Regions from separate parts of the Enterococcus sp. UD-01 genome, predicted to be linked through region 1. Evidence: predicted binding sites of a transcription regulator. Region 1 holds the regulator's gene; each other region holds the start of a gene.
The links. The regulator NrdR, encoded in region 1, represses ribonucleotide reductase genes. The targets are predictions, from matches to a motif close to ACACNATATATNGTGT.
Positions count from the first base shown of each region.

Region 2: a site for NrdR is predicted at 5,566-5,581, ahead of nrdD (anaerobic ribonucleoside-triphosphate reductase). Genes of this name have one in related genera too.
Region 3: a site for NrdR is predicted at 2,385-2,400, ahead of nrdH (glutaredoxin-like protein NrdH). Genes of this name have one in related genera too.

Region 1 covers NZ_JBIYEU010000014.1:16,055-23,238, reverse strand. Annotated here, with positions in the region: gene coaE (dephospho-CoA kinase) at 1-325, shown strand, start outside; gene nrdR (transcriptional regulator NrdR) at 553-1,023, shown strand; gene ABH902_RS11590 (replication initiation and membrane attachment family protein) at 1,044-2,444, shown strand; gene dnaI (primosomal protein DnaI) at 2,444-3,373, shown strand; gene clpB (ATP-dependent chaperone ClpB) at 3,688-6,288, shown strand; gene ABH902_RS11575 (MarR family winged helix-turn-helix transcriptional regulator) at 6,485-6,925, shown strand; gene ABH902_RS11570 (organic hydroperoxide resistance protein) at 7,086-7,184, shown strand, end outside.
Region 2 covers NZ_JBIYEU010000006.1:55,149-62,332, forward strand. Annotated here, with positions in the region: gene dltB (D-alanyl-lipoteichoic acid biosynthesis protein DltB) at 1-512, opposite strand, end outside; gene dltA (D-alanine--poly(phosphoribitol) ligase subunit DltA) at 509-2,026, opposite strand; gene ABH902_RS07140 (teichoic acid D-Ala incorporation-associated protein DltX) at 2,041-2,190, opposite strand; gene ABH902_RS07145 (FtsX-like permease family protein) at 2,501-4,582, opposite strand; gene ABH902_RS07150 (ABC transporter ATP-binding protein) at 4,572-5,339, opposite strand; gene nrdD (anaerobic ribonucleoside-triphosphate reductase) at 5,642-7,184, shown strand, end outside.
Region 3 covers NZ_JBIYEU010000012.1:9,101-16,284, forward strand. Annotated here, with positions in the region: gene feoB (ferrous iron transport protein B) at 1-1,004, opposite strand, end outside; gene ABH902_RS10630 (ferrous iron transport protein A) at 1,009-1,476, opposite strand; gene nrdH (glutaredoxin-like protein NrdH) at 2,630-2,851, shown strand; gene nrdI (class Ib ribonucleoside-diphosphate reductase assembly flavoprotein NrdI) at 2,855-3,232, shown strand; gene nrdE (class 1b ribonucleoside-diphosphate reductase subunit alpha) at 3,213-5,372, shown strand; gene nrdF (class 1b ribonucleoside-diphosphate reductase subunit beta) at 5,442-6,404, shown strand; gene ABH902_RS10655 (DUF92 domain-containing protein) at 6,511-7,184, shown strand, end outside.

The DNA.
Region 1 (7,184 bases):
TAAAGCGATTTTGGCTGAATTAGAGCAGAAAAAGCAACAAGCTCCTTTGGTAGTCCTTGATATCCCCTTACTTTATGAAGGCGGCTACGAGCAATTTGTTGATCAAGTTGCTGTTGTTTACGTTCCAGAAAAAATTCAGCTGCAGCGCTTGATACAGCGCGACCAATTAACAGCAAAAGAGGCACAGCAGCGAATCAACAGTCAATGGCCGATCGAACAAAAGAAACAGCTGGCTGAGATTGTTTTCGACAACCAAGGAACAAAGGAAGAAACAAAAAATGTCGTAAAAGAATGGCTGACGCTTAATCATTTCAATCATGCTTAAAAATTGCATAAAAATGTTTAGAATCGCTTTCTTCTCTTTGAAAAAATGAATGAATAATTGAACAAAAACGTTATTAAATGAATCGTAAACAATTGCAAGAAATTCCTTTAAAAGTAACACTTTAAGTCTGGTTTCTGAAGCATTTCATGTTATAATACTAATACATACGATGAATACATATCCAAATGTATGAAAATGAAATTATCAGATAAAAAGAGGTGAACACTATGCGTTGTCCAAGATGTCATCACAATAATTCACGCGTCATTGACAGTCGTCAGGCTGATGATGGACGTGCAATCCGTCGGCGGAGAGAGTGTGAAAACTGTAATTATCGTTTTACTACTTTTGAACGAATCGAAGCAACACCATTACTGGTTATTAAGAAAAATGGTGATCGTGAAGAATTTAATAGAGAAAAAATCCTACGTGGTCTGATCCGCTCAGCTGAAAAAAGACCTGTTGCTATGGAACAAATGGAACAAATTGTTGATAATGTTGAAAATCGTATTCGCAGCTTAGGAGAAAATGAAGTTTCGTCTACACTAATTGGCGAATATGTTATGGAAGATTTAGTTAATCTGGATGAGATTGCTTATATCCGCTTTGCTAGTGTCTATCGCCAGTTTAAAGATATGAGTGTGTTCTTAAAAGAATTACAGGATATTGTTGAAAAAGCTAAAAATGAACAATCTTAAACAAAAAAGGGGGTCTTTCCATGAAAGACACTTGGAAAGAAATCCTGCCTAAAACTATATTTAAAGCGATTATCTGTTCACCGCTGTCTGATTTAGAAAAAGAAATAGTAGTCCAACTATATCAGCCTATCATTGGTGCAACGGCATTTAGCTTATATTTAACCTTACTGTCGGAAATTAAACCTGCAACAAATCAAAGTGAAGAATTGCTTCATGCGGATTTGGTGATGCTTTTGGATTGTAGTTTACCACAAGTGCTAACTGCCAGAAGAAAGCTGGAAGGCATCGGTTTATTAGATACATTTGTTAAAGACGATCCTCAATTAGGGACTGTCTATGTATATCGCTTAAACGCACCAGAATCAGCGGAACGTTTCTTCAAAGATGAGATTTTAAGTATTACCTTGTTGAATCGAATTGGTCAAAGAAAATTTGATTTGTTATTGGATTGCTTTAAGCCAAAGTTTCTTAAGCTTACTGGGTATGAAAATATTTCGGCAAGTTTCAAAGAGGTATATCTTTTCAAAGAAGAACAAATTATTGCAGAAGCTGAATTATTAGCAGACATTCAGCGGAATTTCGATGATCCCAGACCCAAGCAGCCTTTAGCGATTGAATCCACGACGTTCGACTGGGCGTTGTTTTCCGAACAATTAAACAAGCTGGGTATTCGTTTACCGGAGGATTCTAAGTCAGTGAAAAATATGATTTTCCTTTTTCACGAAAGCTATGGCATTGATGAGCTGGAGATGGTGAATTTTGCTTCCAAGTCCTTTGATTATTACACGAGTGAGCTGGACGGTAAAGAGCTGAAAAAGCAAATTGATGCTGTTTATTATCCTAAAAAAAGACAAAATGAAGCGACAAGCTTATATGTGAATCCTGCTCTTTCAAAAGACGATCAGCAAACCTATCGGTACAATAGTCTGAAAAAGCTTTCTGGATTTTCTGATAAGGATATTCAAGTCATCATGGATTGTGAAAGACTGGCTCCTGAACAGTATTTAAGCGCATTAAAAGAAGCTGTCAGCGGTTTTCCAACGAACATTGAGAAATACAACGTCCGCTTTTTAATTGAGCATTCCAAATTGCCCAATAGCGTGATTAACATGCTGATTTATTATGTTTGCTACATTGAAAAGAAGCCTGTATTAGAATCAGAGCATTTAAATAAAATTGCCAATGACTGGGCACGTAAACAAATCACGGCACCCGAAGAAGCCATGATTTACGTTAAGGAGCGCTCAGAAAAAAGCAAGCAGCAGCCAAAAAAATCTTCCTTTAGTAATCGCAATACCCGCAAGGAAGTACTGCCGGATTGGCTGGATAAGCCAAGCGAAGAGCAGACGCTTTCACAGGAAGAGCAAGCCAAATTACGTGAACGCATCAACAAATTAACAGGGAAGAGTGGTGATCAATAATGGAAGATGTCGGCAAAGAATTTACGAAAATGATTCAAAATAGGGATTATACTGAGCGTTATCAGGATTTAATGGCAAAAGTTCTACAGGATAGTGATGTACAAGCCTTTATTTCTGAAAACAGAGAACGATTAACAGATGAAGATATTCAAAAAAGCTATGCCAAGCTTTATGAATTCGTTCAAGAAAAGCGCAAATTCCAATTAAATGATCCCACGATGATTGCTCCCGGATATGAGCCGCGTTTGGCTATGAACTTTCATTATATTGACGTAACGTATATTCCAACAGAAGCATTAATTGCGAAGCAGCGTGAAGAAGAAATTCGTAAGCGTGTGAAAGCTATGGATATGCCTAAAGATATTAAAGAAGCTACGTTGGATCGTTTCGATTTATCCTCTGAAGGCAGAGTGCGTGCGTTATCAGAAGCATCTGACTTTCTGGAAAACTATCCGACTGCACCGAAGGAATTTCACAAAGGTCTGTATTTAGTTGGTCAGTTCGGTGTAGGCAAATCCTTCTTGTTGGGAGCAATTGCTAATGCCTTGGCTGAAAAAGGTTTTACGACCACTATTGTACATTTTCCAACGTTTTCGGTTGAAATGAAGCAGGCAATAGGCAAAGATCAGGTCGGTGAAAAGCTGGATGCTGTGAAGAAGTCACCGGTGTTGATGATTGATGACATTGGTGCCGAATCAATGACCAGCTGGATTCGCGATGATGTATTGAGTGTTATTTTACAATATAGAATGCAAGAACAGCTGCCGACATTTTTCTCTTCTAATTTGAAGATGAAGGAGTTAGAAGCCCATTTGACTGTTAGTCAGCGCGGAGATGAAGAACCGTTAAAAGCACGCCGCATTATGGAACGTATTCGTTATTTATCTAAAGAAATCATTATGATCGGAAACGATCGTCGAAACGGCTAAAGGTCGAGGCAGAAGTACATGCTACTTTTGTCTCTGCCTTTTTTTTAAAATAAGCCAAAGCAGCGTTATAATTAGTTGCGTAAAATAGCAGAAGTTGTATCATGATAGTTAAAGATATCTGTTGTTTTTGTTTGACCTTAATTGACCAATGGTATATAATAAATTCATAAGGTCAAAAAAGATCAAACTTTATTCCTTGAAAAAATCAGTCGTAGGATGGAAGCCTGTAACGGCTTTTTCATAGTATGATAAACAGGATAACGAGTGGAAACAAAGTATGCATAATGCTATCAACTTTTTTAGGAGGTATGAGCATGAATAGTGAAAAAATGACAACTACATTACAAGAGGCGATTGCTGAAGCCCAGCAAATTGCCATTACAAGACATCATCAAGAAATTGACATTGCTCATTTATGGAAAATATTTTTACAGCCAAATCACTTTGGTCGTAATTTTTATACAGATGCTGGTGTGGATGTAGAAGCCTTTGAACGTGAGGTCGATCAAGCGCTGGATGAATATCCTAGTGTCAGCGGGAATGTCCAGTACGGTCAAACTATGAGCCAGAATTTGTTTAACTTATTAAATGAAGCAGACAAATTAAGAGAAGCTTTTCAAGATGAATTTTTAGCGACAGAAATCGTTATTCTAGCGCTAATGAAACTGAAAAATTATCGGTTAACCAAATATTTAACCAGTATCGGCATCAATGAAAAGGAATTACGAAAAAATATTGAAGCAATCAGAGGAGGGGATCGCGTGACTTCTCAAAATCAGGAAGAACAATATAAAGCCTTGGAAAAATACGGCGTGGATTTGGTACAGCAGGTCAAAAGTGGGAAGCAAGACCCGATTATCGGTAGGGATGAAGAGATTCGTGATGTGATTCGCATTTTATCTCGTAAAACAAAAAATAATCCGGTTCTAATTGGTGAGCCTGGTGTTGGTAAAACTGCCATCGTCGAAGGCTTGGCCCAACGAATTGTCCGAAAAGACGTTCCGGAAAACCTTAAAGATAAAACCATTTTCTCCTTGGATATGGGGGCTTTAATCGCCGGAGCGAAATTCCGTGGTGAGTTCGAAGAACGGCTAAAAGCGGTATTAAAAGAAGTGAAAAAAAGTGATGGACGAATTATTTTGTTCATTGATGAAATTCACAATATTGTCGGTGCAGGCAAAACAGAAGGCAGCATGGATGCCGGTAACTTATTGAAACCAATGCTGGCTCGTGGTGAATTGCATTTAATTGGTGCCACAACATTAGATGAATATCGTCAATACATGGAAAAGGACAAAGCGTTGGAGCGCCGTTTCCAAAAGGTTCTGGTAAAAGAGCCAACAGTTGAAGATACAATTAGTATTTTGCGTGGCTTGAAAGAACGCTTTGAAATTCACCACAGTGTAAACATTCACGATAATGCCTTAGTAGCAGCGGCAACTTTGTCCGACCGCTATATAACAGATCGTTTCTTACCAGATAAAGCCATTGATTTAGTCGATGAAGCCAGTGCGACGATTCGTGTGGAAATGAATTCCATGCCGACTGAGCTAGATCAAGTAACAAGACGTTTAATGCAGCTTGAAATTGAAGAAGCAGCGCTGAAAAAGGAATCGGACGATGCCAGCAAAAAACGCTTGAATAATTTGCAGGAAGAGCTGGCTGATCTGCGCGAAGAAGCCAATGCTTTAAAAATGCAGTGGGAAACGGAAAAAGAAGAAGTTAACGCCGTCAGCAATAAGCGTGGAGAAATTGATAAGGCGAAGCATGAACTAGAAGATGCTGAAAATAACTATGATTTAGAGCGAGCTGCAGTGTTACGCCACGGAACGATTCCGCAATTAGAGCAGGAGTTAAAACAACTCGAAGCAAAAACTGATAAGGACAGTATTAAAATGGTACAGGAAGCTGTCACAGAAAATGAAATTGCTCAAGTTGTTGGGCGTCTAACAGGGATTCCAGTGACGAAACTAGTTGAAGGCGAACGGGAAAAATTAATGAAATTGAACGAAACTTTGCATAAACGTGTGATCGGTCAAGATGAAGCAGTCGATGCTGTCAGTGATGCCGTTATACGTTCAAGAGCCGGACTACAGGATCCAAATCGGCCGCTGGGCTCATTCTTATTCTTAGGTCCTACGGGAGTCGGAAAAACCGAATTAGCGAAAGCCTTAGCTCAGGATTTGTTTGATTCAGAAGAGCATATGGTGCGGATTGACATGAGTGAATATATGGAAAAACATAGTGTTTCCCGTTTGGTTGGAGCTCCTCCAGGCTACATTGGCTATGAAGAAGGCGGTCAGCTAACGGAAGCCGTTCGCAGAAATCCATATACGATTGTTCTGCTTGATGAAATCGAAAAAGCGCATCCTGATGTTTTCAATATTCTTCTACAAGTTTTAGATGATGGACGATTGACTGATTCTAAAGGACGGGTGGTTGATTTTAAAAATACGGTACTAATTATGACTAGCAATATTGGTTCTCAATTATTGCTTGAAGGTGTAACCGCTGAAGGAACGATTCCAGAAGCAGTGAAGGAACAAGTCATGACGATTTTACGTGGTCATTTTAAACCAGAATTTCTAAATCGGATTGACGATACTATTCTATTTACACCGCTTAGTCTGGATAACGTAAAGGGCATCATTGACAAAATGACGGCCCAATTAGCAAAACGACTTGAACATCAGGAAATCGAGTTAGTAATTTCTGATGAAGCCAAAACCTGGATTGCCGAAAGCGGCTATGATCCAGCCTATGGTGCACGACCGCTGAAACGTTTTATTACTAAAGAAGTCGAAACACCATTGGCGAAAGAAATTGTTTCCGGACGAGTTATGCCGAAAACCAAGGTGACGATTAGCCTATTAAACGGACAACTAGTCTTTGAAAATGAAGCAATCGCTGAATAGAAGAGTAAAACAAGACAGCCAGATTTGGTTGTCTTTTTTTTCATTATAGAGAAATAAGCATTCTGAATATGAACTAAAAAGAAGTCATAATAAGTGAAATAGTCGTCGCTGAAATAAAATACTCATGAAAAAGGTTGCTTGTTAGCAAGCAGTTGTGTAGAATCAAATTAACCATCATTGTAAAAAGAGGGATTATATGGAAAACAAAAAAAGACGACTAGAAGAACAATTATGCTTTTCCTTACAAACGGCATCAAAGCAATTTAATCGGATGTATGCAAAGGCCTTGAAACCTTTCAATCTTACTTACCCTCAATATCTTGTTTTACTCGTTTTATGGGAATTTTCAGATCAGCGTATCTCTGACATTGGTCAAAAACTGCAGTTGGACACCGGCACACTGACGCCAATGCTGAAACGAATGGAAAGCAACGGCTATATTCAGCGCAATCGACTGGAAGATGATGAAAGAATCGTGATTATCTCTCTTTCAGAAAAAGCAAAGTTATTGGAAGCGGAGATTTATAATAGTGTGGAAAGCTGTATTAAACAGTTGGATTTTAAGAAACAGGAATATTTTGAGCTGATTACGCAGTTAAATGAGCTAAGTCAAAAAATCAGCGAGATTACGTATTAAATATAAAAAGATGGTAAGCCGAGTTTTCTTTGAACGAGGCTTATTTTTTTTGTTCTTCCATATAGAGTTAAAAAAGACAAACAGATAACTGTACAAACAAAAAAAGGTTGTGTACAATATATTTAGAGTGAAAATAAAAAAAGGAATGGAGGAAACAGGCATGAAGAAAATTTATTCAACAACAATCATTAATACAGGTGGTAGAGAAGGTGAGGTATTTTCCCCTGATAAGTCTTTCAGCTATCAAGTGACATCACCA
Region 2 (7,184 bases), on a different contig from region 1:
AAACGACGATAACGGTCAATAGGACCTGATGAAATCGTCGGGAAAAAGAGCAGAAACTGCACATAGCGAAAAATATTATATTCTTTGATTAAACCATCGCGTGTTTCCATAATCATTTGAACAGACTTAAAGGTTAAATAGGAAATGCCCAGAAACCCGAAAAACGAGGAATGTCCGGCAAAAAACGGGGTAACCTTTACTAAAAATAATGGCATAATTGCTAAAAAAACGGAAAGATAAAAGACCCAGCTGGTATTTTGCTTTTGACGATAGTGAAAATAAAGCCAGACCAAAACCGTTTGCCAAATCACATAAACAATCAGCGCTACTCCTTGTTTCCAATCCGCACCACCAAAGCTCATGTAAAGGAAAAAGAGCGTGATTAAAACCTGATACCAGCCCCAGCGCTTCCCTTTCAGCAGTAATGTTGCAATCATTGGCGCCAGCCCGATCAACAGATAAAGAAAATAAATCGGATTCGCATAAGGAATCATATAGGGAAAATTAGTCATGTTGCATTTACCTCATTCATCAAGCCTTTGCGGTCAATTTTACCGTTCGCTGTTAACGGAAGCTGTTCCACATAAATAAATTTCTGCGGGATCATGTAATCCATGACCAGCTGACTTAATTCTTCTTTTATCGCTTTTGTTAATTTGAATTCTTTTTCAAAATCATTTTCAGCGGCCACGACAAAAGCGACCAGCTGCTGCACTTTATGCTGATGATATTTTGGAACCACCGCGGCTTGCTTCACATAGGAAACTTTGGCTAAATGATGATCGATATCCTCCAGCTCAATTCGATAGCCATGCAGTTTAACTTGAAAATCAATACGGCCATCGTAGATTAACAACTCATCATGAAATCTACCAGCATCTCCTGTCCGATAAGCAGGTTCTCCCTGATAGACAAAGAAAGCTTGAGCAGTTTTTTCCGGATTATTTAAATAGCCCTTCGATACACTTGGACCGGCAATCACAATTTCGCCAACTTCGCCTGTGGGTACTTCCCTGTCTTCTGACAGAATATAAACAGTCGTATCTTCTTTCACATAGCCAATAGGCACTCGGCTGTACTGTTTTAAAAGCTCATGAGTAATTTCCACGGCTGAGACAGCCACTGTTGCTTCTGTCGGACCATACGTATTAAAAATACGCGCCTTAGGAAAACGTTCCAATAATTTTGCTGCTGTAGCATGCGGCAGCTCCTCGCCGCAAAATAAAAATGTTTTAAGACTGTGGACATGTTCTCCATCGAAGGTCGGCTCCATTAGACAAATTTCCATAAAGGACGGCGTTGACACCCAAACTTCAATTTCTAAAGAAGGCAATACACAAAATAATTCTTTAAAATTATTGATGACCTCTTTCGTCATTGGGGTTAAAGAGCCACCGGATACTAACGCCGGATACAGATCCATAACAGATAAATCAAAAGAATATGGCGCCTGAGATAAGAAACGCATCCCCTCTGTAATGCCTAAATCACGCAGCTCCCAATTGACAAAGCTCAAAAGATTGTCGTGACTGATCTGAACGCCTTTAGGTATGCCAGTCGTACCCGAAGTGAAAATAATATAATAGGTCTGATCACCTGTGACTGGCTTTAAATCAACTGCTGCTTTGAAAGCTGTAGAGCCGCCTTGAAGCAACGCTTTTATTGAAACAACCTGTGCAGAGCTTTCAATCGCCGGCCAATCCCCGACAGCCAATATTATTTCCGGATCAGCAACCGATAAAATCATTTCAATTCGTTCCTTTGGTGTATGAGCATCTATTGGAATATAAGCATGCCCCGCTTTAGTAGCCCCTAAAAAGCAAGGTAGCATTGCAAATTCCAATTCACCATAAACAACCACCGGGCGTTGCGGCTGACTGTTCTCTTGTAAATAGGCTGCAATCAAATCCGACTCTTTTTTCAGCTGTCCATAGGTTGCGGTCTGTTCCTTTTCAATATAAACGGGACGATCCGGGTCTTGTATGCCCCAACGATCAATTGCTTCTGTAATAGTAAACATCGTCATCAAGATCTTCCTTTCTAAAATTCATTATAAATAAAAGTTCCACCTTCAATATTTTTATAATGATATAAATAAATCAACATTAACAAAACAGCAAAATAAAAAACTGTCTTGCCGATGAATTTGGTCCAATATAAAACATTGGGCTGCTTAAAAAAATCTTTCACTTTTGATTCCTCCCAATTGCTTCTGCACTTTCTCTATATGTCATTGTAATCAAAAAGCAACAAAAAAGATATTTAATTTCCGAACAAAGCCGCTTTTTCTACTAACACTTTTGTCACTTTTTACACAAAACGAAGGTGGAACAAAAATAAGCTTCTTTGATCCACCTTGATTTTTATATAAAATGTCATTTAAATCAATCTAAAGGGTGTTTTTAGCATTCTTAAAAAACATATAACTCTTTTTTTCTTTCCTTTATACTTATATAAATAACAAAATGACTGTACTTGTTATCTTTAAAAAAATTTAATTTTAACGCTGGTCTCGGCCGCGAATAATCCGAGTATAAATCGCTGAAGTTAGAAAATAGTACGCAAGATAAATTAAAATCAGCAGTCCGCAGGATAAATATGCCAGCCAATAGCCGGAACTTGACACAAACTTACTAAAAACATAGATTGCAAAGGTCGCATGCAAAACACCAATGACCATTGGTGGGAAAAAGATAATACTGTTTTGCTGATAAACCAGCCATGTCATTTGCTTTTGAGAAACACCGATTTTTCTTAATAAATCATATTTTGCTTTTTCTTTTTCCGCTTCAGCAAACTGCTGCAGCATCAAAATGCTGCCGGTAATAATCAACGCCAAAATCCCCAAAAACATCGCTACATAGATAAACAAGCCCATTACTCTGCGTTCATACCTCAAATCGGAAAAATGATTTGTATAGTTCAACTGCCAAAATTCTTCTTCATCTGTGCCAATCGTACTAAGGTCTTCTTCTTTCACTTGACTCGCTTTTTTAATATAGCCGCTCACCTGATTATCTATCCACTGGTAACGATAATAAATCGGCGATGTCCAGTTAGGCTTAATCGATTCAGCCAAAAAGTTAGTTAAAGCTTCTTCATCCGAGGTTTGTACGTTAAAGGCCGTTAAATTATACGTAAGCCCAGTATCGATTCGTTGATACAGTGCATCGGAAACCACCAACGTCGGCATCATATACCGCATCAAATCCTGACCTAAATAATCCGGCTTCGTTTCTTTCACAATCAGCTTTTGACCACCTTGCAGATCAAAGACAGAATCATAGCGGACAAAGCCGCTTAAAATATTTTGGAGACTATCTAGAGTAACAGCCTCCTGCTCATGAGTAATCTGAATATCTTTTAAATAAGGATTTATCCGTTGATATTCCCTATAATTGGACAAAGCAATCAGATTAATAGGACTCAAGGAGCTTTCCTTTTGTTCCTGACCAATTTTAAAATGAAACCTGCTACCCGTCAACTTAAATTTCAATGTGACGGATGAATCAATGACGGTATTAGGTTCCGCTTCAATTTTTTTCTTCAGCTTGTTCACAGTGTCCTCGGAAACAATAAAATCGGTGGGCGCAGTAACTTTCACAGAATTCATACCAAGAGTATATAAAGAAGCAGAACCACCAATCATCCCAAGCGCAACGGCAATAAAAATAGTAATTGTAGACAAGGTCCGTCCACTTTTCTTTATATGAAATTTTGTATTCCCTAAAGCCAGCATATGCAAATTACGATAGTAGCTGGAACGATTTTTTTCAATAAGATAGACAATTAAATAAATCGTATATTTAAAAAATAAATAGGTTCCTACCATACATATCAGCATAATCAATAACGGAGCCAGTAATATGCCAGTGAAACTTCCTAGAGCCTTATTCAAAGACACAGCAAACGGCATCACATAATAAGACAAAAGATAGCCGGTTAAAATCAACACAATCCCTAAAACTGCCCAAAAAAAGGATAGCTTTGATAACTTTTTTGATTCAATCATTCGTTCCTCAACATTTTTGGTTAAACTAGTGACACGATAGCGATAAATCGTCCAGGTGCTGCGAAAAGAAACAATTAACAGCATAAAGACAAAGATCAGCGCCGTTTGCATCATGGATGGAAACGAAATGGAAAATAGGCTTTCCACCTTTAAAAACATCGCTTTAGCCAAAATCATCGAAAACAGTTTTGAGAAAATCACCCCAAAGATAATACCAACGACAAGGGAAGCTGCGCCAATAATCAAGGTTTCCATAAAAAACAACAAAGAAATCTGACTTTTCCGCATGCCGAACAAATGGTACAAATCAATCTCCCGTCTTCTTTTCAATAGAAAGAAATGATTCGCCGCAAGCATAAACCCTAACACCATAATAATAAGCAAAATACCGCCGAAATTCATGGCTCCGCTAATATGGATTTCCTGCCCTACGCGCTTTACTAATGCCCGATTGTACGTAATAGCACTGAAACAATAGTAGACGATTACTGCAAATGTCATGCTGACAAAATAGACAAAGTAATTAAGAAATTGTCCTTTGAAATTTTTCCAAGACAAATTAAAAATCATTTGCACGACCACCTCCGCCAATCGTTGCCTGCATATCAATTACGCGATTGAAAAATTCTTTTCTAGAGCCTTGACGCACAACTTCAGAAAAAATCACGCCATCCTTAATAAATAAAATCCGATTACAATAACTAGCGGTATAGGGATCATGCGTAACCATCATAATCGTCGCATCATCTTGAATATTCATATTCGTCATATAATGAAGTAGCTCTGCAGCGGATTTAGAATCCAGCGCGCCTGTCGGTTCATCTGCAAAAATAATTTTAGGCTTAGTAACCAACGCTCGTGCTGCTGCAACTCGCTGCTTTTGGCCAACAGATATCGCATTAGGATAAGCATCTAAGAGCTGCTCGATGCCCAAAATACGTGACACATGAAGTAAACGCGCCTCCATCTCTGCTACAGGCATTCGATCAATAGCCAAAGGCAACAAAATATTGTCCTTCACATTTAACGTATCCATTAAATTAAAATCCTGAAAAATGAAGCCTAAATTTTTCCGGCGAAAATCACTGATCTGATTATCTCTCATCTTTAAAATATCCTGTCCATCAATACGAACAGTTCCTGTTGTCGGTAAAGAAATAGTGGAAATAGTATTCAACAACGTAGATTTTCCTGCTCCACTGGGGCCCATAATCCCTACAAACTCCCCTTGATCGACAGAAAAAGAGAGATTATTCAACACTTGGACTTTATTATTTCTATAACCATAAGACTTGCTTAAGTGATCCACTTCTAAAATTTTTTTCATTGTCTTCTCTCCATCTTATTCATTGCTCTCATTCTACCAAGATTTTTAAAAACTGAACATCGTTTCTTCTTACAATTCGGTAATAATAAAAAAAATTCTTTCACTCTTTTTGTCATTAAATTTTTGTGATGAATTCTACAAAGCTTGTTACGAGTTGCTTTCAATAAATTTTCATTCTCACGAAACACTATATGTAGTTATTAATAAGCTAAAAAAATTAAATTTGACACTACATATAGTTGAAAGATTTCTGGAATTGTTTTATGATAGTGAAGGAAAAAACATATGAGGAGCTGGATAGTATGATGGAAATAAAACAAGCAGGCGTTAAAATGAATTCACAAAATTCAAGCCTGCACACTATGAAAATCGTTAAAAGGGATGGACGCTTAGTTGATTTTGATGACCAGAAAATCTATGACGCCTTGATCAAAGCTGAACAAAAAATTCATGGTTCTTTGGATCCGCTGGCTCACGAACGCATTCAAGAGATTGTCGAAAGAATCGATCAGGAAATTTCCGACCGGTTTACGGAAAATGTTAAAATCTATGAAATTCAAAATATTGTCGAGCATATTTTACTGACGAAAAACGAATATGAACTGGCTGAAGAGTATATTAATTACCGCACACGTCGGGACTTTGAACGCAGCAAAGCAACCGATATTAACTTTACCATCAGTAAGTTAATCAATAAGGATCAAACAGTGGTCAATGAAAATGCCAACAAGGACAGCGATGTTTTCAACACGCAACGTGATTTAACGGCCGGTATCGTTGGTAAATCAATTGGTTTGAAAATGCTACCTCCTCATGTAGCCAACGCGCACCAAAAAGGAGATATTCATTATCATGACCTTGATTATCATCCTTACACGCCAATGACGAACTGCTGTCTGATTGACTTTAAAGGTATGTTAAATAATGGCTTTAAAATCGGTAATGCCGAAGTCGAATCACCAAAATCCATTCAAACAGCAACCGCACAAATTTCGCAAATTATCGCCAATGTTGCATCTAGCCAATATGGCGGCTGTTCTGCTGATCGCGTGGATGAATTACTCGCACCTTTTGCAAAATTGAATTACGACAAGCATTTAATTGATGCCAAGGAATGGATTGAAGACGAAAAGCGTCAAGAAGAATACGCAAAAGCGAAAACACAAAAAGATATTTTCGATGCGATGCAAAGTCTAGAATACGAAATCAATACATTATTCACCTCGAATGGTCAAACACCCTTTACATCACTAGGCTTTGGTTTAGGCTTAAACTGGTTTGAACGCGAAATCCAAAAAGCGATTTTACAAATCAGAATCAACGGTCTTGGTAGCGAAAAAAGAACCGCCATTTTTCCAAAGTTAATTTTCACATTAAAAGACGGTGTCAATTTAAACGCCACCGATCCTAACTATGATGTAAAACAATTAGCTTTAGAATGTGCAACAAAACGCATGTATCCAGATATTTTAAACTACGACAAAATTGTAGAATTAACAGGAAGCTTCAAAGTCCCAATGGGCTGCCGTTCATTTTTACAAGGCTGGAAAGACGAAAATGGCACGGAAGTCAATGTTGGTCGTATGAACTTAGGTGTTGTTACACTAAACCTACCAAGAATCGCAATGGAAGCCCAAGGTGATATTGAAAAATTCTGGTCATTATTAGCGGCTCGTTTGGATATTATGAAAGATGCCTTGGTTTATCGTGTAGAACGCTGTAAAGAAGCTACTCCGGCAAATGCCCCTATTCTTTATATGTACGGCGCTTTCGGCAAACGTTTATCCAGAAAAGAATCTGTAAATGAACTATTCAAAAACAAGCGTGCAACAGTTTCTCTAGGCT
Region 3 (7,184 bases), on a different contig from region 1:
GCCACATGCCAGCTCTCCATCAAATTAGTGACCGTAGTTGGAATAATGTTGCCAAATAATTCGTCATTAATCCAATCGGTTCCCATTGTTCCCACCGTTTGAATGGATAAATAATAAACAAACCACATAATAAGAGCAAAAATCGGTAAAGCCAACCAACGATTTGTCACAATTCGATCAATTTTATCACTTCTACTAAATGTTACTGCTTCTTTTTCAATCGCACATAAAGCTGTTAATCTGGTAATAAACTCATAGCGCTCATTAATCACAATCGCTTCACTTGTATCACCAAATATTTGTTCTGTAATCTGAATAATTTCTTCTATCTCTTCTTTTTGTAGGCTGCTTAATTCTAACTCTAAGCTGACTTTGCTGTCTCTTTCAAAAAGTTTAATACTATACCAGCGCGCTTGCTTTTCCAAAACGCTGTTTCCCAGTACGTCTGCAATTTCAGTTAAAGCTGCTTCTAAGCGATTGTCATAGGTTGGATAATTGAATTCAGGAGGATAAACAGCTGTTTCCTTTTTCGCTTGTTTGATCAAGTCGTCCAAGCCGCGTTTTTTCAAGGCACTAATTCCTAATACCTTAATGCCTAAGCCATAGGAAAGCTTGTCGATATTGATTTTTTTGCCGGTCTTATCTAAAATATCCATCATGTTTAAACCAACGACAACTGGGATTCCTGTTTCCATCAATTGTGTCGTCAAATAAAGATTTCTTTCCAAATTCGTTGCGTCAACGATATTGACGATCACATCCGGACTACCACTAAGCAAATAGTCACGAGCAACGACTTCTTCCGGTGTATAAGGAGAAAGAGAATAAATTCCCGGCAAATCCTGAATAGTTATGTGTTTATCCCTTTTCAGTTTGCCTTCTTTTCGTTCAACAGTAACTCCGGGCCAATTTCCTACATATTGATTGGCGCCAGTGAGTGCATTAAATGCAGTGGTTTTCCCACTATTGGGATTTCCTGTCAGAGCGATATGCATTTCTTCCATGTATTTATCCTTCTTTCTGTACTAAAACCAGCTCAGCCTCATTTTTCCGAAGTGTCAACTCATACCCGCGCAAATTAATTTCAATAGGATCACCTAACGGAGCCATTTTCCGTACCAGTAAATCAACGCCCTTTGTCAGCCCCATGTCCATCAAGCGACGCTTCACAGCACCCTGCCCGTGAATCCCAACTACTTTAGCTTGTTCGCCTACAGACAACTGATCCAATGAAACCCAATTGGCTTCTTCAACATTTTTTTCTACTATTATAATTTGTTTTAAAACAGACAGGTTAATCGCGATTCGACTATTGTGGAGCAAAACAATTCCGTTTTCTCCGGAATGATTCACTAAAACCACTTTCCCCTCAGGCACTAAACCCAAATTGTTCAAATGCTTCTTAGCAAAACCTTCAGCCTGTATTTCTTCGATCGTATAAACCTTGTTCAATTTTGCTTGGGCCAATGTCAACATAGAAATACCTCCTTATTTAAAAGCGGAACAGGCTTGCCCAGCTCTGACAGAAAAATAGGAAATTGAGGATGAGGCGCTCTTCGCCTCATTCACAATTTATCTTTTTTCCGAAGAGCTAGCCTGTGCAGCTGGATAACGTAAAAGCGGAACAGGCTCATCCAGCTCTGACAGAAAAATAGGAAATTGAGGATGAGGCGCTCTTCGCCTCGTTCACAATTTATCTTTTTTCCGAAGAGCTAGCCTGTGCAGCTGGATAACAATGATAATGATCAACACTTTCTTACGAAAGTCTTGTACTGTTCATCATCAGTTCATTGCTTCCACTGTGATTCTCAGCAAAAGCGGAGCAAATCGCTCAATCTTGTAGAAAATTAGGAAATTGGCATTGAAACGCTTTATGTTTCACTGACAATTTATCTTTTTTCCTAAAGATTGATTTGCGCAGCTAGATAACTTAAAAGCGAAATGAGCTCGTCCGACTCTTCTGAAAAAATGATCAACACTTTCTTTGCAAAGGATCAACACTTTCTGCGAAAGTCTTGTACTGTTCATCATCAGTTCAATTCTTTTCACTGTGATTCTCAGCAAGTCTTGTACTGTTCATCATCAGTTCAATTCTTTTCACTGTGTTTCTCAGCAAGTCTTATACCGTTCGTCAACAGCTCATTTCTTTTCACTGTGTTTCTCAGCAGATCCATTCTTTGTTATCTTATTTATAAAAAATATATTCTCAAATTAACTATTAATTGTGAAAAAGTTTCATTATAGACACTGTTGAAATTGATAATCGTTCTCATTAAGTATAACTCTTTGTGAGGGCTAAATCAATATAGTTTCTAGCTATTGGTAAGAAAATAATTAAGCGCTAACAAGGTCGATTTACGTTTAGTGTCTCTCCTTCAAAACAGCCACTATATCTTGTGGTTTTGCTTTTCTAAAATTTACTTCAAAATTTAATAAAAAAATTTTCCAGACGTAAATATCCCCAAAATAGCCGTAAAAATCAAGAGATTACGTGCTTTCATATTTCTTTCAAAAACACTAAACTTGGTATTTAAGTAAAAACAGACCACAATATGTAGTGCCTAAGTGTTGACTTTTTCCCAGAGAGATTTATACTAGTGAATGTAAACTAATTGAGGAGGAATAAAAAATGAACGTAAAAATCTTTTCTAAAAATAATTGTATCCAATGTAAAATGGCAAAACGTTTTTTAAGTGAAAATAATATAGCATTTGAAGAAGTTAATATCGACAATCAGCCGGATGCAATCGACTGGTTAAAAGAACAAGGATTCCAAAGTGTTCCGGTAATTACTTCCGATGCGGCAACTGTTGTAGGCTTCCGTCCCGACCAGTTGAAACAATTGGCTTAATCAATGAAACTTGTTTTTTTTTCAGTCACCGGACAAACCAGACGCTTTATTAAAAAATTGGATTTGCCAGCTTACGAAATTGAGCCTGCGAATCCTTTTTTTGAGATAAATGAGCCTTTTATCCTAATCGTTCCTACTTACGACCAAGAAATCACCGAAGTAGTGAATGATTTTCTTGATTATAAGAGTAATCAAACCTATCTGCTGGGTGTAGCAGGCAGCGGCAATCGTAATTTTGCTGAATTATTTATATACACAGCCAAAGACATAGCACGTGATTATCAGGTACCGCTGCTTTTCGCTTTTGAATTTAGCGGAACCTCTGATGACGTGGAATCCTTTAAGAAAGTAGTGAGTGAACTTGAGCCTAAAAGAAATTAAAGATGTCAGTTACTTTAAACTGAATAATGAAATCAATCGTCCTGTCAACGGACAAATTCCTTTGAACAAGGATAAAGAAGCGTTAGCTGCCTTTTTCAATGAAAATGTACTCCCAAATACAAGAACCTTTAATACCATAGAAGAAAAAATCAATTATCTAATCTCTAATGATTATATTGAAGCTGCATTTATTGAAAAATACTCTATGGCTTTTATTGAAAAATTATACGCTTTTCTTGCAGAACAAAATTTCCAGTTTAAATCATTTATGGCAGCTTACAAGTTTTATTCACAATATGCTCTAAAAAACAATGAAGGAACCGAATACTTAGAAAGCTATGAAGATCGAGTGGCTTTCAATGCTTTGTATTTTGCGGACGGCAATGAAGAACTCGCACTGATTTTGGCAGATGAAATGATTCATCAACGCTATCAGCCGGCGACTCCTTCCTTTTTAAATGCGGGACGCAAACGCCGCGGCGAGCTTGTCTCTTGTTTCTTAATTCAGGTAACGGATGATATGAACAGCATTGGACGTTCAATCAACTCTGCCCTGCAATTATCCAGAATTGGCGGTGGTGTAGGAATTACTTTAGCAAATCTACGTGAAGCCGGTGCACCGATTAAAGGCTACGAAGGAGCTGCCAGCGGTGTCGTTCCAGTCATGAAATTATTCGAAGATAGCTTTAGCTACTCCAATCAATTGGGCCAACGGCAAGGTGCTGGTGTGGTTTACTTGAATGTTTTCCATCCGGATATTGAAATGTTCCTTTCTGCGAAAAAAGAAAATGCCGATGAAAAAATTCGAGTGAAAACATTATCTCTAGGTGTTGTCGTACCGGATAAATTTTATGAGCTTGCACGTAAGAATGAAGATATGTACTTATTTAGTCCTTATAGTGTTGAACGTGAATATGGTGTTCCGTTTTCTTATGTAGACATCACAAAAGAATATGATAATCTGGTCGCTAATCCAAAAATTCGCAAACGTAAAATTAAAGCACGTGATTTGGAAAATGAAATTTCAAAATTACAACAAGAATCTGGTTATCCGTATATCATCAACATTGACACGGCCAACCGCAGCAATCCAGTATATGGAAAAATTATCATGAGTAACCTATGTTCTGAAATTTTACAAGTTCAAACGCCATCTGTCTTAAACGGCAAACAAGAATATGAACAGCTTGGTGTTGATATCAGCTGTAACTTAGGCTCAACCAATATCGTCAACTTAATGGACAGCCCTGATTTCGGCAAATCCGTTCGCGCCATGACACGCGCCTTAACTTTTGTAACAGATGCTTCAGATATTGATGTTGTGCCATCTATCCAAAATGGTAATCGACTAAGCCATACGATTGGTTTAGGGGCGATGGGCTTACACACCTTCTTCGCTAAAAATCATATGGAGTATGGCTCTCAAGATTCACTGGACTTTACGAATGTTTACTTTATGCTTTTAAACTACTGGACATTGGTAGAAAGTAATAATATTGCCAAAGAAGAACAAAAATCCTTCCACAATTTTGAAAAATCTGATTATGCAAATGGTTCTTATTTCGATAAATACATTGAAGGAGATTTCACTCCGCAATCAGAGAAAGTCAAAGAAATTTTCAAGGATATCTTTATTCCTACTGCACAGGATTGGGCTGAATTAAGAGAAGCGGTGAAAAAAGATGGTTTGTATCATCAAAATCGTTTAGCTGTAGCACCAAATGGTTCTATTTCTTATATTAATGATACAAGTGCCAGCATTCATCCAATTACACGCATGATCGAAGAACGCCAAGAGAAAAAAATCGGTAAAATTTATTATCCTGCTCCTTATTTGGCTAATGATACCATTCCTTATTATACATCTGCTTATGATATGGATATGCGTAAGGTGATTGATGTCTATGCAACAGCACAGCAGCACGTAGACCAAGGGATGAGCTTAACACTGTTTATGCGATCTGAAATTCCAGAAGGCCTCTATGAATGGAAAACTACCTCTAAGCAAACAACGCGTGATTTGAATATTTTACGTCACTATGCTTTCCATAAAGGTGTAAAATCAATTTATTACGTACGTACATTTACAGATGATGCTGAAGAAATCGGCAGCAACCAATGCGAAAGTTGTGTGATCTAGTTAGCTTAGAATAGTTTATGAGTTAGTACTAGACATCCTGATATTCATTCAGTTATAGGAGGAAAATACATGGCAACATATTATGAAGCAATCAACTGGAACGCGATTGAAGACGTGATTGATAAATCAACTTGGGAAAAATTAACTGAACAATTCTGGTTAGATACACGGATTCCGTTATCCAACGACTTAGATGACTGGCGGACGCTTTCTGATTTAGAAAAGACAACGGTCGGCTATGTTTTCGGCGGCTTAACGCTACTGGATACTGTGCAGTCTGAGAGCGGAATGGATCAATTAAGAAAAGATATTCGTACACCACACGAAGAAGCTGTATTAAATAATATTCAATTCATGGAATCCGTTCACGCGAAAAGCTATTCTTCCATTTTCAGTACGTTAAATACGAAAAAAGAAATTGATGATATTTTTGAATGGACGAATACAAACGTTTATCTACAAACAAAAGCTGAAAAGATCAATGAAATTTATAAAAACGGTACGGCTTTAGAAAAGAAAATCGCCAGCGTCTTTTTAGAAACTTTCTTGTTCTACTCCGGCTTTTATACACCGCTTTACTATTTAGGAAACAATAAGCTGGCTAACGTCGCTGAAATTATTAAATTAATCATTCGTGACGAATCAGTTCACGGAACCTATATCGGCTATAAATTCCAATTAGGCTTCAACGAACTGTCAGAACCTGAACAAAATGACTTAAAAGATTGGATGTACAATCTTTTATATGAATTATATGAAAATGAAGAACGCTATACAGAAGAATTATATAATGAGCTTGGCTGGACAGAAGAGGTTAAAACCTTCCTGCGTTATAATGCCAACAAAGCGTTAATGAATCTAGGTATGGATCCTTTGTTCCCTGACACAGCGAATGATGTCAATCCAATCGTTATGAACGGAATCTCTACAGGAACCAGCAACCATGATTTCTTCTCCCAAGTCGGTAATGGCTACTTACTAGGTACAGTCGAAGCGATGAACGACGATGACTATTACATCGGTATGGATTAAATCATTATCAATAAAAGGATAAAGTCAATCACTCGATTGGTTTTATCCTTTTTTATTTATTCGTGTTATACTTTTGGAAGACAATACGGTCAATAGGTGGTGACTTATGACAATTTTGCTTTACAAATTTATTCTAGGTGGCTTAGCTGGTAGTATCATCGGCTTTTTTTCTTTGGTTCATCGTATGCTGACCAAATCCGGCGCAGTTGCTGCGGGTCTTTTAGGTGCTTTGATTTGCGGATATGGTCCATGGTCAACCTGGCTAGTCTTGCTGCTATTCTTCGGCAGTTCCGGTGGTATTCATTTACTCACACGGAAGCTAAGCAATCCCTCTGCGACTTCGATTACTGAAAAAGGGCATACGCGCGATGCCTTCCAAGTAACAGCTAATAGCTTGCCGGCCTTGTTTTGTCTGATGCTGTTTTATTACACACAGCAGGAGTTATTTTTAATTGGCTATGTCAGCGGAATTGCCGGTGCAACTGCTGATACTTGGGCTTCTGAAATTGGCACATTAAGTAAACGACCGCCTCGCTCCATCTTAACATTAAAAAAAGTTCCTCCTGGAATTTCAGGTGGTATTTCTCCGTTTGGTTTGGGGGCTACTTTAGCTGGCAGCTTGTTGATAGCAGGTGTTTTCTGGCTTGTGACGGCTGCTTTTTCATATGCTTCCTATCAGATATTACTTATCCCGCTACTATGTGGTTGTATCAATTCTGTCATCGATAGTTTGTTGGGAGCCGCTTTTCAAGTCAAATACCGCTGTAAAATCTGTGGCGC